Regions from separate parts of the Shigella dysenteriae genome, predicted to be linked through region 1. Evidence: predicted binding sites of a transcription regulator. Region 1 holds the regulator's gene; each other region holds the start of a gene.

What was found. The regulator CRP, encoded in region 1, controls carbon source genes, mostly activating them, when cyclic AMP is high. The targets are predictions, from matches to a motif close to ATGTGANNNNNNTCACAT.
Region 2: HUZ68_RS01305 (YjcB family protein) is a predicted target of CRP. The motif match lies at 3,566-3,583, and genes of this name have one in related genera.
Region 3: uxuA (mannonate dehydratase) is a predicted target of CRP. The motif match lies at 3,620-3,637, and genes of this name have one in related genera.

What each region holds. Positions count from the first base shown of each region.
Region 1 is NZ_CP055055.1:4,368,303-4,373,592, forward strand. It holds gene HUZ68_RS20960 (YheU family protein) at 1-160, shown strand, start outside; gene HUZ68_RS20965 (phosphoribulokinase) at 214-1,083, shown strand; gene HUZ68_RS20970 (OsmC family protein) at 1,138-1,542, opposite strand; gene crp (cAMP-activated global transcriptional regulator CRP) at 1,844-2,476, shown strand; gene HUZ68_RS20980 (YccS/YhfK family putative transporter) at 2,527-4,617, shown strand; gene argD (bifunctional acetylornithine/succinyldiaminopimelate transaminase) at 4,684-5,290, opposite strand, start outside.
Region 2 is NZ_CP055055.1:246,585-251,874, forward strand. It holds gene uvrA (excinuclease ABC subunit UvrA) at 1-1,415, opposite strand, end outside; gene ssb1 (single-stranded DNA-binding protein SSB1) at 1,670-2,206, shown strand; gene HUZ68_RS01300 (hypothetical protein) at 2,408-2,884, opposite strand; gene HUZ68_RS01305 (YjcB family protein) at 3,155-3,436, opposite strand; gene pdeC (c-di-GMP phosphodiesterase PdeC) at 3,865-5,290, shown strand, end outside.
Region 3 is NZ_CP055055.1:510,343-515,632, reverse strand. It holds gene uxuR (Uxu operon transcriptional regulator) at 1-430, opposite strand, end outside; gene HUZ68_RS02475 (fructuronate reductase) at 643-2,103, opposite strand; gene uxuA (mannonate dehydratase) at 2,184-3,368, opposite strand; gene gntP (gluconate permease GntP) at 3,708-5,051, shown strand; gene fimH (type 1 fimbria D-mannose specific adhesin FimH) at 5,225-5,290, opposite strand, start outside.

The sequences.
Region 1 (5,290 bases):
TGTGTTACGTGAAGGCACCGATTATGGTGAACATGAGCGTACACTTGAACAGAAAGTCGCCGACGTCAAACGCCAGCTACAGTGCGGAGAAGCGGTGCTGGTATGGTCAGAGCTGCACGAAACGGTCAATATCATGCCGCGCAGTCAGTTTCGCGAATAACCTGCAACCGTCGGCGGACGAGATAATAATGATAGCTAAGTCATGGAGTTACTATGTCTGCCAAACATCCGGTCATTGCGGTAACAGGATCCAGCGGCGCGGGGACCACCACCACCAGCCTCGCGTTTCGTAAAATATTCGCCCAGTTAAATCTGCATGCAGCCGAGGTGGAAGGCGACAGTTTTCACCGTTACACCCGCCCGGAAATGGACATGGCGATCCGCAAAGCGCGCGACGCCGGGCGGCATATCAGCTACTTCGGCCCCGAAGCGAACGACTTCGGCCTGCTGGAACAAACCTTCATTGAATACGGTCAGAGCGGCAAAGGGAAATCTCGCAAATATCTGCATACCTACGATGAAGCCGTACCCTGGAATCAGGTACCGGGAACATTCACCCCCTGGCAACCTTTACCAGAACCCACTGATGTACTGTTTTATGAAGGTTTACACGGCGGCGTAGTCACGCCACAGCATAACGTTGCGCAGCATGTGGACTTACTGGTCGGCGTGGTGCCTATCGTTAACCTTGAGTGGATTCAAAAACTGATCCGCGACACCAGCGAGCGCGGGCACTCACGAGAAGCAGTGATGGACTCAGTAGTGCGTTCAATGGAAGACTATATCAACTACATCACACCGCAGTTTTCCCGCACCCATCTTAACTTCCAGCGCGTTCCCACCGTCGACACTTCAAACCCGTTCGCGGCAAAAGGTATCCCGTCGCTGGATGAAAGCTTTGTGGTGATCCATTTTCGTAATCTGGAAGGGATCGATTTCCCCTGGCTGCTGGCGATGTTGCAAGGCTCATTCATTTCCCACATCAATACGTTAGTGGTGCCCGGCGGCAAAATGGGTCTGGCAATGGAATTAATTATGCTGCCGCTGGTGCAACGATTGATGGAAGGAAAGAAAATCGAGTAACTCTGCTATTACGCCGGATAAAATACTATCCGGCTTCACAACGGGATAGTTAAATCACGCGGCAACCACTTCATACGAGTGAGTAATATTCACCGCTTTTTCCAGCATCAACGCCACTGAACAATATTTCTCGGCAGAGAGATCAACCGCACGCGCAACCGCTGCGTCTTTCAGGTCGCGACCGGTGACGATAAAATGTAGATTAATGTGCGTAAACAGGCGTGGTGCCTCTTCGCGGCGTTCAGAGGTCAATTTTACTTCACAATCGACCACATCCTGACGCCCTTTTTGCAGGATCGAAACCACATCGATGGCACTGCAACCACCCGCCGCCATCAACACCATTTCCATCGGACTTGGTGCTTTATCGCCTGAGTTGCCGTCCATTAAAATCTGATGACCAGAGGCGGATTCGCCCAGAAAAGTTAACCCTTCGACCCACTTCACTCGCGCTTGCATTTTTGCTACTCCACTGCGTCAATTTTCCTGACAGAGTACGCGTACTAACCAAATCGCGCAACGGAAGGCGACCTGGGTCATGCTGAAGCGAGACACCAGGAGACACAAAGCGAAAGCTATGCTAAAACAGTCAGGATGCTACAGTAATACATTGATGTACTGCATGTATGCAAAGGACGTCACATTACCGTGCAGTACAGTTGATAGCCCCTTCCCAGGTAGCGGGAAGCATATTTCGGCAATCCAGAGACAGCGGCGTTATCTGGCTCTGGAGAAAGCTTATAACAGAGGATAACCGCGCATGGTGCTTGGCAAACCGCAAACAGACCCGACTCTCGAATGGTTCTTGTCTCATTGCCACATTCATAAGTACCCATCCAAGAGCACGCTTATTCACCAGGGTGAAAAAGCGGAAACGCTGTACTACATCGTTAAAGGCTCTGTGGCAGTGCTGATCAAAGACGAAGAGGGTAAAGAAATGATCCTCTCCTATCTGAATCAGGGTGATTTTATTGGCGAACTGGGCCTGTTTGAAGAGGGCCAGGAACGTAGCGCATGGGTACGTGCGAAAACCGCCTGTGAAGTGGCTGAAATTTCGTACAAAAAATTTCGCCAATTGATTCAGGTAAACCCGGACATTCTGATGCGTCTGTCTGCACAGATGGCGCGTCGTCTGCAAGTCACTTCAGAGAAAGTAGGCAACCTGGCGTTCCTCGACGTGACGGGCCGCATTGCACAGACTCTGCTGAATCTGGCAAAACAACCAGACGCTATGACTCACCCGGACGGTATGCAAATCAAAATTACCCGTCAGGAAATCGGTCAGATTGTCGGCTGTTCTCGTGAAACCGTGGGACGCATTCTGAAGATGCTTGAAGATCAGAACCTGATCTCCGCACACGGTAAAACCATCGTCGTATACGGCACTCGTTAATCCCGTCGGAGTGGCGCGTTACCTGGTAGCGCGCCATTTTGTTTCCCCCGATGTGGCGCAGACTGATTTATCACCCCGATATCAACTATGCACTTCGACAAACGCTGGTGCTATGTTTGCCCGTGGCCGTTGGGTTAATGCTTGGCGAATTACGATTCGGTCTGCTCTTCTCTCTCGTTCCTGCCTGTTGCAATATTGCGGGCCTTGATACGCCTCATAAACGTTTTTTCAAACGCTTAATCATTGGTGCGTCGCTGTTTGCCACCTGTAGCTTACTGACACAGCTGCTACTGGCAAAAGATGTTCCCCTGCCCTTTTTGCTGACCGGATTAACGCTGGTACTTGGCGTCACTGCTGAGTTGGGGCCATTGCACGCAAAATTGCTTCCCGCATCGCTGCTGGCAGCCATTTTTACCCTCAGTCTGGCGGGATACATGCCGGTCTGGGAACCGTTGCTCATCTATGCGTTGGGCACTCTCTGGTACGGATTGTTTAACTGGTTTTGGTTCTGGATCTGGCGCGAACAACCGCTGCGCGAGTCACTAAGTCTGCTGTACCGTGAACTGGCAGATTATTGTGAAGCCAAATACAGCCTGCTTACCCAGCACACCGACCCTGAAAAAGCGCTGCCGCCGCTGCTGGTGCGCCAGCAAAAAGCGGTCGATCTAATTACCCAGTGCTATCAGCAAATGCATATGCTTTCCGCGCAAAATAATACTGATTACAAGCGGATGCTGCGTATTTTCCAGGAGGCGCTGGATTTACAGGAACATATTTCGGTCAGTTTGCATCAGCCGGAAGAGGTGCAAAAGCTGGTCGAGCGTAGCCATGCGGAAGAAGTTATCCGCTGGAATGCGCAAACCGTCGCCGCTCGCCTGCGCGTGCTGGCTGATGACATTCTTTACCATCGCCTGCCAACGCGTTTTACGATGGAAAAGCAAATTGGCGCACTGGAAAAAATCGCCCGCCAGCATCCGGATAATCCGGTTGGGCAATTCTGCTACTGGCATTTCAGCCGCATCGCCCGCGTGCTGCGCACCCAAAAACCGCTCTATGCCCGTGACTTACTGGCCGATAAACAGCGGCGAATGCCGTTACTTCCGGCGCTGAAAAGTTATCTGTCACTAAAGTCTCCGGCGCTACGCAATGCCGGACGACTCAGTGTGATGTTAAGCGTTGCCAGCCTGATGGGCACCGCGCTGCATCTGCCGAAGTCGTACTGGATCCTGATGACGGTATTGCTGGTGACGCAAAATGGCTATGGTGCAACCCGTCTGAGGATTGTGAATCGCTCCGTGGGAACCGTGGTCGGGTTAATCATTGCGGGCGTGGCGCTGCACTTTAAAATTCCCGAAGGTTACACCCTGACCTTGATGCTGATTACCACCCTTGCCAGCTACCTGATATTGCGCAAAAACTACGGCTGGGCGACGGTCGGTTTTACTATTACCGCAGTGTATACCCTGCAACTGTTGTGGCTGAACGGTGAGCAGTACATCCTTCCGCGTCTTATCGATACCATTATTGGTTGTTTAATTGCTTTCGGTGGTACCGTCTGGCTGTGGCCGCAGTGGCAGAGCGGGTTATTGCGTAAAAACGCCCATGACGCTTTAGAAGCCTATCAGGAAGCGATTCGCTTGATTCTGAGCGAGGATCCGCAACCTACGCCACTGGCCTGGCAGCGAATGCGGGTAAATCAGGCACATAACACTCTGTATAACTCATTGAATCAGGCGATGCAGGAACCAGCGTTCAACAGCCATTATCTGGCAGATATGAAACTGTGGGTAACGCACAGCCAGTTTATTGTTGAGCATATTAATGCCATGACCACGCTGGCGCGGGAACACCGGGCATTGCCACCTGAACTGGCACAAGAGTATTTACAGTCTTGTGAAATCGCCATTCAGCGTTGTCAGCAGCGACTGGAGTATGACGAACCGGGTAGTTCTGGCGATGCCAATATCATGGATGCGCCGGAGATGCAGCCGCACGAAGGCGCGGCAGGTACGCTGGAGCAGCATTTACAGCGGGTTATTGGTCATCTGAACACCATGCACACCATTTCGTCGATGGCATGGCGTCAGCGACCGCATCACGGGATTTGGCTGAGTCGCAAGTTGCGGGATTCGAAGGCGTAATGCAGGCTAAACCATCGGATAAGGCATTCACGCCGCATCCGACATCTTTTGCCTGATGCTTCGTATTTACGCCCCAACCACCTTCGCCACCGCGTGGGCGAAACGTTGCATCCCTTCATCGATATCCGCATCTTCCACCACCAGCGACGGTGCAAAACGCATCACATCCGGTCCGGCATTCAGCACCATTACGCCAGCCCCTGCGCCCGCATACAGGAAATCACGCGCCCGACCTTTGAACTGTGGCTTAAGCTCCGCGCCAATCAACAGCCCCATACCGCGAATATCGCTAAACACATCGTACTGCTGATCGATCTTCTGCAGATGGTCAACAAAACGCTGGCGTTTCGCCTGAATGCCTTCCAGCACTTCAGGGGTATTGATGATATCAAACGCCGCGCCCGCTACTGCACAGGACAGAGGATTACCGCCGTAGGTGGAACCGTGAGAACCAGGATGAAATGCAGAAGCAATTTCTGCCGTGGTCAGCATGGCGCTAATCGGGAAGCCGCCGCCTAACGCTTTCGCAGAGGTCAGAATATCCGGCGTCACGCCGTAGTGCATGTAAGCAAACAAATCGCCGGTCCGCCCCATCCCGCACTGTACTTCATCAAACACCAATAATGCCTGATGTTGATCGCACAGCTCGCGCAAGCCCTGCAAAAACTCTGGC
Region 2 (5,290 bases), 950 kb from region 1:
TTAACGAGGAATTTCAAACGATCGCCGATCTCTTTAAGAATTTTTTCCGCAATCTTCGCCCGCTGACCTGCGAGTTTGAGATTGTTGAAGAATTCCATCGCATGACCGATGCTCATGTCGGAGATAGCGGGCAGCGGCGTATTCTCGACATACACATGGCGCGCTTCCCGACGCAGACGCGTTCCTTCGCAGCTGGCGCATGGGCGATTGCTGATAAACTTGGCTAATTCTTCACGTACCGCACTGGATTCTGTCTCTTTATAACGGCGCTCCATATTGTGCAGCACGCCTTCGAACGGATGACGACGGATGGAGGTATCGCCACGATCGTTCATGTATTTGAATTCAATGTTTTCTTTGCCAGAACCGTACAACACCACTTTATGCACGTTCGCGCTCAAGCTGCCCCACGGCGCTTCGACGTCGAACTTATAGTGATCTGCCAGTGATTTCAGCATCTGGAAATAATAGAAGTTGCGGCGATCCCAGCCACGGATCGCACCACCTGCCAGCGACAGTTCCGGATTCTGGATCACGCGGTCAGGATCGAAATATTGCTGTACGCCAAGGCCGTCGCAGGTCGGGCAGGCCCCCGCCGGGTTGTTAAACGAAAACAGTCGCGGCTCCAGCTCGCGCATACTGTAACCGCAAATTGGGCAGGCGAAGTTGGCGGAGAACAGCAGCTCTTCCGCTTTCGGGTCGTCCATATCCGCCACTACCGCGGTACCACCGGAAAGCTCCAGCGCGGTTTCAAAAGATTCAGCCAGACGTTGGGTAAGATCGTCACGCACCTTGAAGCGATCAACCACCACTTCAATGGTATGTTTCTTTTGCAGTTCCAGTTTCGGCGGATCGGAAAGATCGCAGACTTCGCCATCAATACGAGCACGGATGTAACCCTGGCTTGCCAGGTTCTCCAGCGTTTTGGTGTGTTCGCCTTTGCGCTCTTTAATGATTGGCGCGAGTAGCATCAGACGCTTGCCTTCCGGCTGCGACAGCACGTTATCCACCATCTGGCTGACGGTTTGCGCCGCCAGCGGGACGTCGTGGTCCGGACAGCGCGGTTCGCCGACGCGGGCGAACAACAAACGCAAATAGTCGTGGATTTCGGTGATTGTCCCCACCGTAGAACGCGGGTTATGAGACGTCGATTTCTGCTCAATTGAGATGGCAGGAGAAAGCCCCTCAATATGATCGACGTCCGGCTTTTCCATCAGTGACAGAAACTGCCGCGCGTAGGCGGAAAGGGATTCAACGTAACGGCGCTGCCCTTCGGCATATAAGGTGTCGAAAGCGAGCGAGGATTTGCCAGAACCCGAAAGCCCGGTCACGACAATGAGCTTGTCGCGGGGGATAACGAGGTTGATGTTTTTGAGATTATGGGTGCGGGCGCCCCGAACTTCGATCTTATCCATTCACCTTTCCCGGATTAAACGCTTTTTTGCCCGGTGGCATGGTGCTACCGGCGATCACAAACGGTTAATTATGACACAAATTGACCTGAATGAATATACAGTATTGGAATGCATTACCCGGAGTGTTGTGTAACAATGTCTGGCCAGGTTTGTTTCCCGGAACCGAGGTCACAACATAGTAAAAGCGCTATTGGTAATGGTACAATCGCGCGTTTACACTTATTCAGAACGATTTTTTTTCAGGAGACACGAACATGGCCAGCAGAGGCGTAAACAAGGTTATTCTCGTTGGTAATCTGGGTCAGGACCCGGAAGTACGCTACATGCCAAATGGTGGCGCAGTTGCCAACATTACGCTGGCTACTTCCGAATCCTGGCGTGATAAAGCGACCGGCGAGATGAAAGAGCAGACTGAATGGCACCGCGTTGTGCTGTTCGGCAAACTGGCAGAAGTGGCCAGCGAATATCTGCGTAAAGGTTCTCAGGTTTATATCGAAGGTCAGCTGCGTACCCGTAAATGGACCGAACAATCTGGTCAGGATCGCTACACCACAGAAGTTGTGGTGAACGTTGGCGGCACTATGCAGATGCTGGGTGGTCGTCAGGGTGGTGGCGCTCCTGCAGGTGGCAATATCGGTGGCGGTCAGCCGCAGGGTGGTTGGGGTCAGCCTCAGCAGCCGCAGGGTGGCAATCAGTTCAGCGGCGGCGCGCAGTCTCGCCCGCAGCAGTCCGCTCCGGCAGCGCCGTCTAACGAGCCGCCGATGGACTTTGATGACGATATTCCGTTCTAAGAATCTGCATCTTTTGTGTTGAGATCTCTCAACGCGAAACATATGCGTCCAGGAGTCGAAAATGAATTTCGGCTCCTGAAATATTCAAGGATTATTACTCTCATTAATTTATTATACCGGATTTTACAAAATATCTGATTTTGCAATTTGTACCGGTTTATATCTTCTATAATCTCTCTATTTCATGTTGCTCAACTTTGTTTAACTGTGTGGTAAGTTTCTAAGGTTTTCAACAACAATAGCCATGTTTAATTCTTCAGGCAGCACTCTTGTTTCACTCCATTTTTTTCCATGTAAGATATCGCCATGGTCTATATCAAAATGGGTTTCTTCTACAATGAGTGTTATTTTCGTGCATAGCCCATCTTGTCTGATGGATACAGTTTGGCGTAGATGTTCATTTTGAGAGATAAAATTTATATCTTTGGGGGTTCCATCAAGATTGGACTCGAAAGAGGTTATTTCTGCCATGAGTTTAGATAATTGCTCGGAATTAAACTCGACTTTTCCATTCGTCATGGTATTAATAAGGTCCTTTAAGAGGTTTTTAAAATCATCAATATTTGTATAATAAACTGCATTGAATTGAAATGGATTTGAATTGTATTTCTCCATTTTAACCCTGTCGCCATGATATTGTTCCATTTTTAATGTATTTGGACTAAATATTATCGGCACGATCTTCTCCTTGATAATTATTGAAAATATTACGGTGTCGTTAGGTAGTGCAATTTATTTCTTTTTATCCTAGCCTTACTCATATTTTTGAACTATCAAAAATTGCTCATTTGTATAAAATTCAGCAAGGGGGTGGCGAAGATAGTGAAGATGCTAAGCGTACAACACCTTCAAGCGTTGATTAAAAGAAAGTGCGATATGTGATGATAGGGCGGCCGAGGAAGCTATTCATCGACCGCTTGTGAAGGGATAAAAGTCAAGAAAGTGAAATCAGGTCAAAATCATTGGCCATTGTGGCGGTGTCTGATTCATCTCTTCTATCATCACCGACTCGATGTTGTGCCAGATAGCGGTGATGTCCGCCATTGTGATGCCAAGCAACCCCATAGCGAACCAACAGGCGGAAACCACGCCCAGACCGCTGCTGATCACTGCAAGTCCGACATAATCAGACCGACGAAAACGGATGTTGAGCGTGCTGGCCAGAAACATCATTACGGCACTAAGAAGTTGCCAGCGAAGAAGAACCACGCCAGTGGTGAGGGTAGCCATCAAACAATTCCTCTGAAAAGAGCCGATGCCCTGGACAGCGCGGCGTTGTTCACGGGAGGCGTGGTACACTCTGGCTATCGCGGGGCTTGCAGAACACAAAAATGAAACACTCTGTTTGTTTCATTAATTTTGTGAACTATATCACAATTGATTGTTTGTTAGCCATATTAGGACGTGACTTTTATTGCTGTACAGATTATGTGGTTTTTCAGTGGCATTAAGGGTATATCTTCCCGCCGCCTCTGTATTCCTGTAGAAAATTAATTTTGAATATCAATGAATTATTTTCATCCAGGTGACGATTACAAAGGTATCAATTTCAAATCAGGCAAAAGTGCTATTTATACCGTAAGATTTATCTAAAGACGTCGGTAGCCAGGGTTTCACCTTGCAATGGCCGGGTATAAACAGGCAGGAAATTGATAGCAATGAGTCATCGTGCACGACACCAATTACTGGCGTTGCCGGGCATTATCTTTTTAGTTCTCTTTCCCATCATTCTTTCGCTATGGATTGCCTTCCTTTGGGCAAAATCAGAAGTGAATAATCAGCTCCGAACCTTTGCTCAACTGGCACTGGATAAATCCGAGCTGGTCATTCGCCAGGCAGATTTAGTGAGCGATGCAGCAGAACGCTATCAGGGGCAAGTTTGCTCTCCAGCCCATCAAAAGCGAATGTTAAATATTATTCGTGGCTATCTTTATATTAATGAATTGATCTATGCCCGTGATAACCATTTTGTATGCTCATCACTGATAGCGCCTGTAAACGGCTATACGATTGCACCGGCCGATTATAAGCGTGAACCTAACGTTTCTATCTATTATTACCGCGATACGCCTTTTTTCTCTGGCTATAAAATGACCTATATGCAGCGGGGAAATTATGTGGCGGTTATCAACCCTCTCTTCTGGAGTGAAGTGATGTCTGATGACCCGACATTGCAATGGGGTGTGTATGATACGGTGACGAAAACCTTTTTCTCGTTAAGCAACGAGGCCTCGGCAGCAACGTTTTCTCCGCTGATTCATTTGAAGGATTTAACCGTACAAAGAAATGGCTATTTATATGCGACAGTTTATTCGACAAAACGCCCAATTGCAGCCATTGTTGCGACTTCATATCAACGTCTTATAGCCCATTTTTATAATCATCTTATTTTTGCGTTACCCGCCGGTATTTTGGGGAGTCTTGTTCTGCTATTACTCTGGCTACGTATTCGACAAAACTATTTGTCTCCCAAATGCAAATTGCAACGCGCCCTCGAAAAACATCAACTTTGCCTTTATTACCAGCCAATAATCGATATCAAAACAGAAAAATGTATCGGTGCTGAAGCGTTATTACGTTGGCCTGGTGAGCAGGGGCAAGTAATGAATCCGGCAGAGTTTATTCCGCTGGCAGAAAAGGAGGGGATGATCGAACAGGTAACTGATTATGTTATTGATAATGTCTTCCGCGATCTGGGCGCGTACTTGGCAACACATGCCGATCGCTATGTTTCTATTAACCTGTCGGCCTCCGATTTTCATACGTCACGGTTGATAGCGCGAACCAATCAGAAAACAGAGCAATACGCGGTGCGTCCACAGCAAATTAAATTTGAAGTGACTGAGCATGCATTTCTTGATGTCGAAAAAATGACGCCGATTATTCTGGCTTTCCGCCAGGCCGGTTACGAAGTGGCAATTGATGATTTTGGTATTGGCTACTCTAACTTGCATAACCTTAAATCATTGAATGTCGATATTTTGAAAATCGATAAATCGTTTGTTGAGACGCTGACCACCCATAAAACCAGTCATTTGATTGCTGAACATATCATCGAGCTGGCGCACAGCCTGGGGTTAAAAA
Region 3 (5,290 bases), 1.2 Mb from region 1:
TGCTACCCGGCGCGCTGGAAGCCAGTTCACGCTCTTCCAGTTGCAATGCCTGACGCATTTTGACGATATCTTCGCGGGTAGCCTGCAAAGCGGCAAACTCGGCGATGTTGCTCTCCAATAACTGCCGCGCCTGTAACAGCTCAAAAGGACCGGCATCGTTGCAGACGTTGGCATCCGGACTGTCTGTGTTCTGGCTGCCTGAGTTATCAAGAACATAGATACCGGCACCCCGGCGTACTTCCACCAGCCCTTTGATCTCCAGCATGATCAGCGCTTCACGTACCACCGTCCGCGTGACATCAAGCATTTCTGCAATTTCACGCTCCGGCGGCAGCCGTTCGCCAGGATTGTACGGCGTCTTTATGATCAGATCGCGGATCATCGCCCCGACTTCCTGGTAAGGTCTTTGCGCAGAGGTGGCAGATTTCATGGTGTTGTGTCCGTTAGGTGCGGTTAATCAAATTTTTGCCGGATGCGGCGTGAACGCCTTATCCGGCCTACAACGGGCAATTTTACGGCCCGTTAATCTCAAACTATACCATTAGCACTGGAAGTTGGCACGTACAGGTGGACAAAAAAATGAAAACTGGTCAACCAAATATCAGTTTGATTGACCAGTAAGTCTGTAGGGTAATCAGTTAGTTACAGCGCAGCCACACACTCGCGCGCACCGCGTTCGCACAGCTGCTGATATGCCGCCGTCACCGCGCCAACAAAGTCGGCATTCTGCGGCAGATCATCGGCAAAAATACCGCTCAGGCCCAGCAGCGCTTTCACGCGGTCTGCGCCCTGATACTGCGCGTTAATCTTCTGGAACTCGGCCAGCATCGGGTCGACCACGTCAATGGCATTACCCTGCTCATCCACGCCCTGGGTGTAACGCATCCAGCCAGCCACGCCCAGCGCCAGGTGACGCCAGCTGCCGCCGTTTTGCAGGTGCAGACGCACCGGATCCAGCAGACGCTGCGGTAACTTCTGGCTGCCGTCCATCGCAATCTGCCAGGTACGGTGACGCAGAGACGGGTTGCTGAAACGCTCGATCAGCAGCGTCGCATAGGCGTTCAGGTCCGTACCCTCCGGCATCGACAGCGTTGGCGCTTGTTCCTGCATCATCAGGGCAAAGGCCGCTTTGCGATAATCCGGGTTAGTCATGGTGTCGGCAATAGTTTCATAGCCGCCGAGGTAACCGAGGTACGCCAGGAAAGAGTGGCTGCCGTTCAGCATACGCAGCTTCATCATTTCGAACGGCACAACGTCTGCAACGAACTGTGCGCCCACTTTATCCCAGTCCGGACGACCATTAACGAAGTTATCTTCAATCACCCACTGACGGAAGGGTTCGCAGGCAATGGCGCACGGGTCGTAAACACCCAGCTGGTCAGCAATTTCCTGTAAGGTTTCTGGCGTCGCCGCCGGAACGATGCGGTCAACCATGGTGCACGGGAAGGTGACGTTCTCTTCAATCCATGCCGCCAGCTGCGGATCACGCGCCTGAGCCAGCCCCAGAACCGCGACCTTTGCCACATGACCGTTCTCACGCACGTTGTCGCAGGACATGACAGTAAACGCTTTCAGCCCTTTTTCACGACGCAGACGCAAGGCTTCGACGATGTAACCAATTGCAGACTTCGGCGCAGTCGGGTTTTCCAGATCGTGCTTGATCAGCGGGTTATTGAGATCCAGTTGACCGCTTGCCGCATCAGCGCAGTAGCCTTTTTCCGTGACCGTTAGAGAGACAATCGCCGTTTGCGGACGCGCCATCGCGTTGAGAATACCTTCGCAGCCGTCGATTTCCGGATGCAGCGCTTCTTTCATCGAACCGATAATTTTCAGCTCGGTGCTTTCTGCGCCTTTTTCCGCTACGGTGTACAGCAGTTGCTGTTTTTTCAGGTTTTCGATCAGCACGCGGTCGTTGCCTGGCATCAGGTTAACTTCGCAGATGCCCCAGTCGCTGTCGGTGCTTTCCAGCAGATGATGGGTATACAGCGCCTGGTGCGCGCGGTGAAACGCCCCGCAACCGAGATGCACAATGCGTGATTCCAGACGAGAATGATCCCATGACGGGCGGGCAACCGGCAGATTGCTGTCAACAATAGTAGTCATCGTAAACTCCAGAATCCGTCTTCAGAGAGTGACGGCAAGGAAGAAGGAACCGGCACGGCGCGCAGCCATGCCGGTGGATATTAACGGCTAAAGAAAGCGCGCTGGATCGCCAGTTCGACACCGCGAACTTCGGCCAGGCCTTTCAGACGACCAATTGCGGAGTAACCTGGGTTGGTTTTCTTCTTCAGGTCGTCCAGCATCTGATGACCGTGGTCCGGACGCATCGGGATCAGGTCTTCTTTGCCTTCCGCTTTACGACGGTGTTCTTCTTCAACAATCGCTTTCACCACTTCGTACATATCAACGTCACCGTTCAGGTGCGCCGCTTCGTGGAAGGTTTTCGGGTTATCTTCACGCATGGTGGAGCGCAGATGGGTGAAGTAAATACGCGGACCGAACTGCTTGATCATATCAACCAGATCGTTGTCAGCACGCACGCCGTAGGAACCGGTGCACATGGTGAAACCGTTCGCCATGCTGTTTACGGTATCAACCATCCACTGCATATCTTCAATGGTGGAAACAATGCGCGGCAGGCCGAGGATCGGGCGCGGCGGATCGTCCGGGTGAACCGCCATACGCACGCCAACTTCTTCAGCAACTGGAATAATCGCTTTCAGGAAGACGGCAAAGTTTTCGCGCAGCTTCGCTTTATCGATATCTTTGTACAGCTCCAGGTGCTTACGGAACTGGTCGAGGGTATACCCTTCTTCCGCGCCCGGCAGACCGGCAATGATGTTACGCGTCAGACGCGCTTTGTCTTCGTCGCTCATAGTGGCGAAGCGTTCAGCTGCCTGAGCAATTTCTTCTTCGGTGTAATCCGCTTCCGCGCCTGGACGTTTCAGGATATGCATTTCGAATGCAGCGAATTCGATCTGGTCGAAGCGCAGAGCTTTGGAGCCGTCTGGCAGCACGTATTCGAGGTCAGTACGGGTCCAGTCGAGCACCGGCATGAAGTTGTAGCACACGGTGCGAATGCCGCACTGCGCCAGGTTGCGCAGAGTCTGCTGATAGTTAGCGATCCACTGCTCATAGTTGCCAGTGTGGGTTTTGATATCTTCGTGAATTGGTACGCTTTCTACGACAGACCACACCAAGCCTGCGTCTTCAACGATCGCCTTGCGTTTGAGGATCTCTTCTACGGACCATACTTCGCCGTTCGGGATATGGTGCAGCGCGGTAACCACGCCAGTGGCGCCCGCCTGACGGACATCAGCTAAAGAAACCGGATCGTTTGGGCCGTACCAGCGCCAGGTCTGTTCCATGATTTTTCCTCTTTCACATAGTGGGTTCCACAGCAAAGAGACGCGGAACCCTGGAGTTGTTTAGGTATCCGGATGAACAACCAGACCGCAGCCGTGGCGTTGCATCGGATGAGATGGCGTATAAGTTCTACCTTTTGGTAAGACATGTCAACCCGAATTCTGAAATTGGTTAACCACATCACAAGAATTTCACTCTCCTGGTTGTTGCTGCAAATTGCAGCAAAAGGTAATCGATGGTTATTGATCAGAGGATGTGACATTCATCGCAACAATGGTTGACCAATTTACATAACATGTCGCCCAAAATAACAACGGTTCAACCAGGTAAGGTAAAACGTTATGCATGTGCTTAACATTCTCTGGGTGGTATTCGGCATTGGTCTGATGCTGGTACTGAATTTGAAGTTCAAAATCAATTCAATGGTGGCTTTGTTGGTGGCGGCGCTGTCCGTCGGGATGCTGGCGGGCATGGATTTGATGTCGCTGCTGCACACCATGAAAGCGGGCTTCGGCAACACGCTGGGGGAACTGGCTATCATCGTGGTGTTCGGTGCGGTCATCGGTAAATTGATGGTCGACTCCGGCGCGGCTCACCAGATAGCACATACGCTGCTGGCGCGTCTCGGTCTGCGCTATGTACAGCTGTCGGTGATTATCATCGGCCTGATTTTTGGTCTGGCGATGTTCTATGAAGTGGCCTTTATCATGTTAGCGCCGCTGGTTATTGTCATTGCCGCCGAAGCTAAAATTCCGTTCCTGAAACTGGCGATCCCGGCAGTAGCAGCTGCCACTACCGCACATTCACTGTTCCCACCGCAGCCGGGTCCGGTGGCGCTGGTGAATGCTTATGGCGCAGATATGGGGATGGTTTATATCTATGGCGTACTGGTGACGATCCCAAGTGTAATCTGCGCAGGTCTGATCCTGCCGAAGTTCCTCGGCAATCTTGAGCGCCCAACGCCATCATTCCTGAAAGCAGATCAACCGGTAGATATGAACAATCTGCCCTCTTTCGGCGTTTCGATTCTGGTGCCGCTGATCCCGGCGATCATTATGATCTCTACCACCATCGCCAATATCTGGCTGGTAAAAGATACCCCTGCCTGGGAAGTGGTTAACTTTATCGGTTCCTCGCCGATTGCAATGTTTATTGCGATGGTGGTTGCATTCGTACTCTTTGGCACCGCACGTGGTCATGACATGCAGTGGGTGATGAACGCTTTTGAAAGTGCGGTGAAAAGCATTGCAATGGTGATTCTGATCATCGGTGCGGGTGGCGTGCTGAAGCAAACTATCATCGACACCGGCATTGGCGACACCATCGGCATGTTGATGTCCCACGGCAATATCTCGCCCTACATTATGGCATGGCTGATCACTGTGCTAATTCGTCTGGCGACGGGTCAGGGTGTCGTTTCGGCGATGACCGCCGCCGGGATTATCAGTGCTGCAATCCTTGATCCAGCAACTGGTCAGCTGATTGGCGTGAATCCGGCGCTGCTGGTGCTGGCGACGGCTGCGGGTTCCAACACCCTCACCCACATTAACGATGCATCTTTCTGGTTGTTCAAAGGTTACTTTGACCTGTCAGTAAAAGACACGTTGAAAACCTGGGGTCTGCTGGAGCTGGTCAACTCCGTGGTTGGGCTGATTATTGTGCTGATTATTAGCATGGTAGCGTAAAAGAACACCAGAGCCTGCCAATGGCAGGCTCAGTTCGGATTGTCGGCAAAGTGCGCTTTGTTTATGCCAGATGCGACGCTGACGCGTCTTATCTGGCCTACAAAGGGCTAACGTGCAGGTTTTTAGCTTCAGGTAATATTGCGTACCTGCATTAGCAATGCCCTGTGATTTCTTTATTGATAAACAAAAGTCACGCCAATAATCGATTGCACATTCCCTGCAGTCACCTGCCCTCCGGT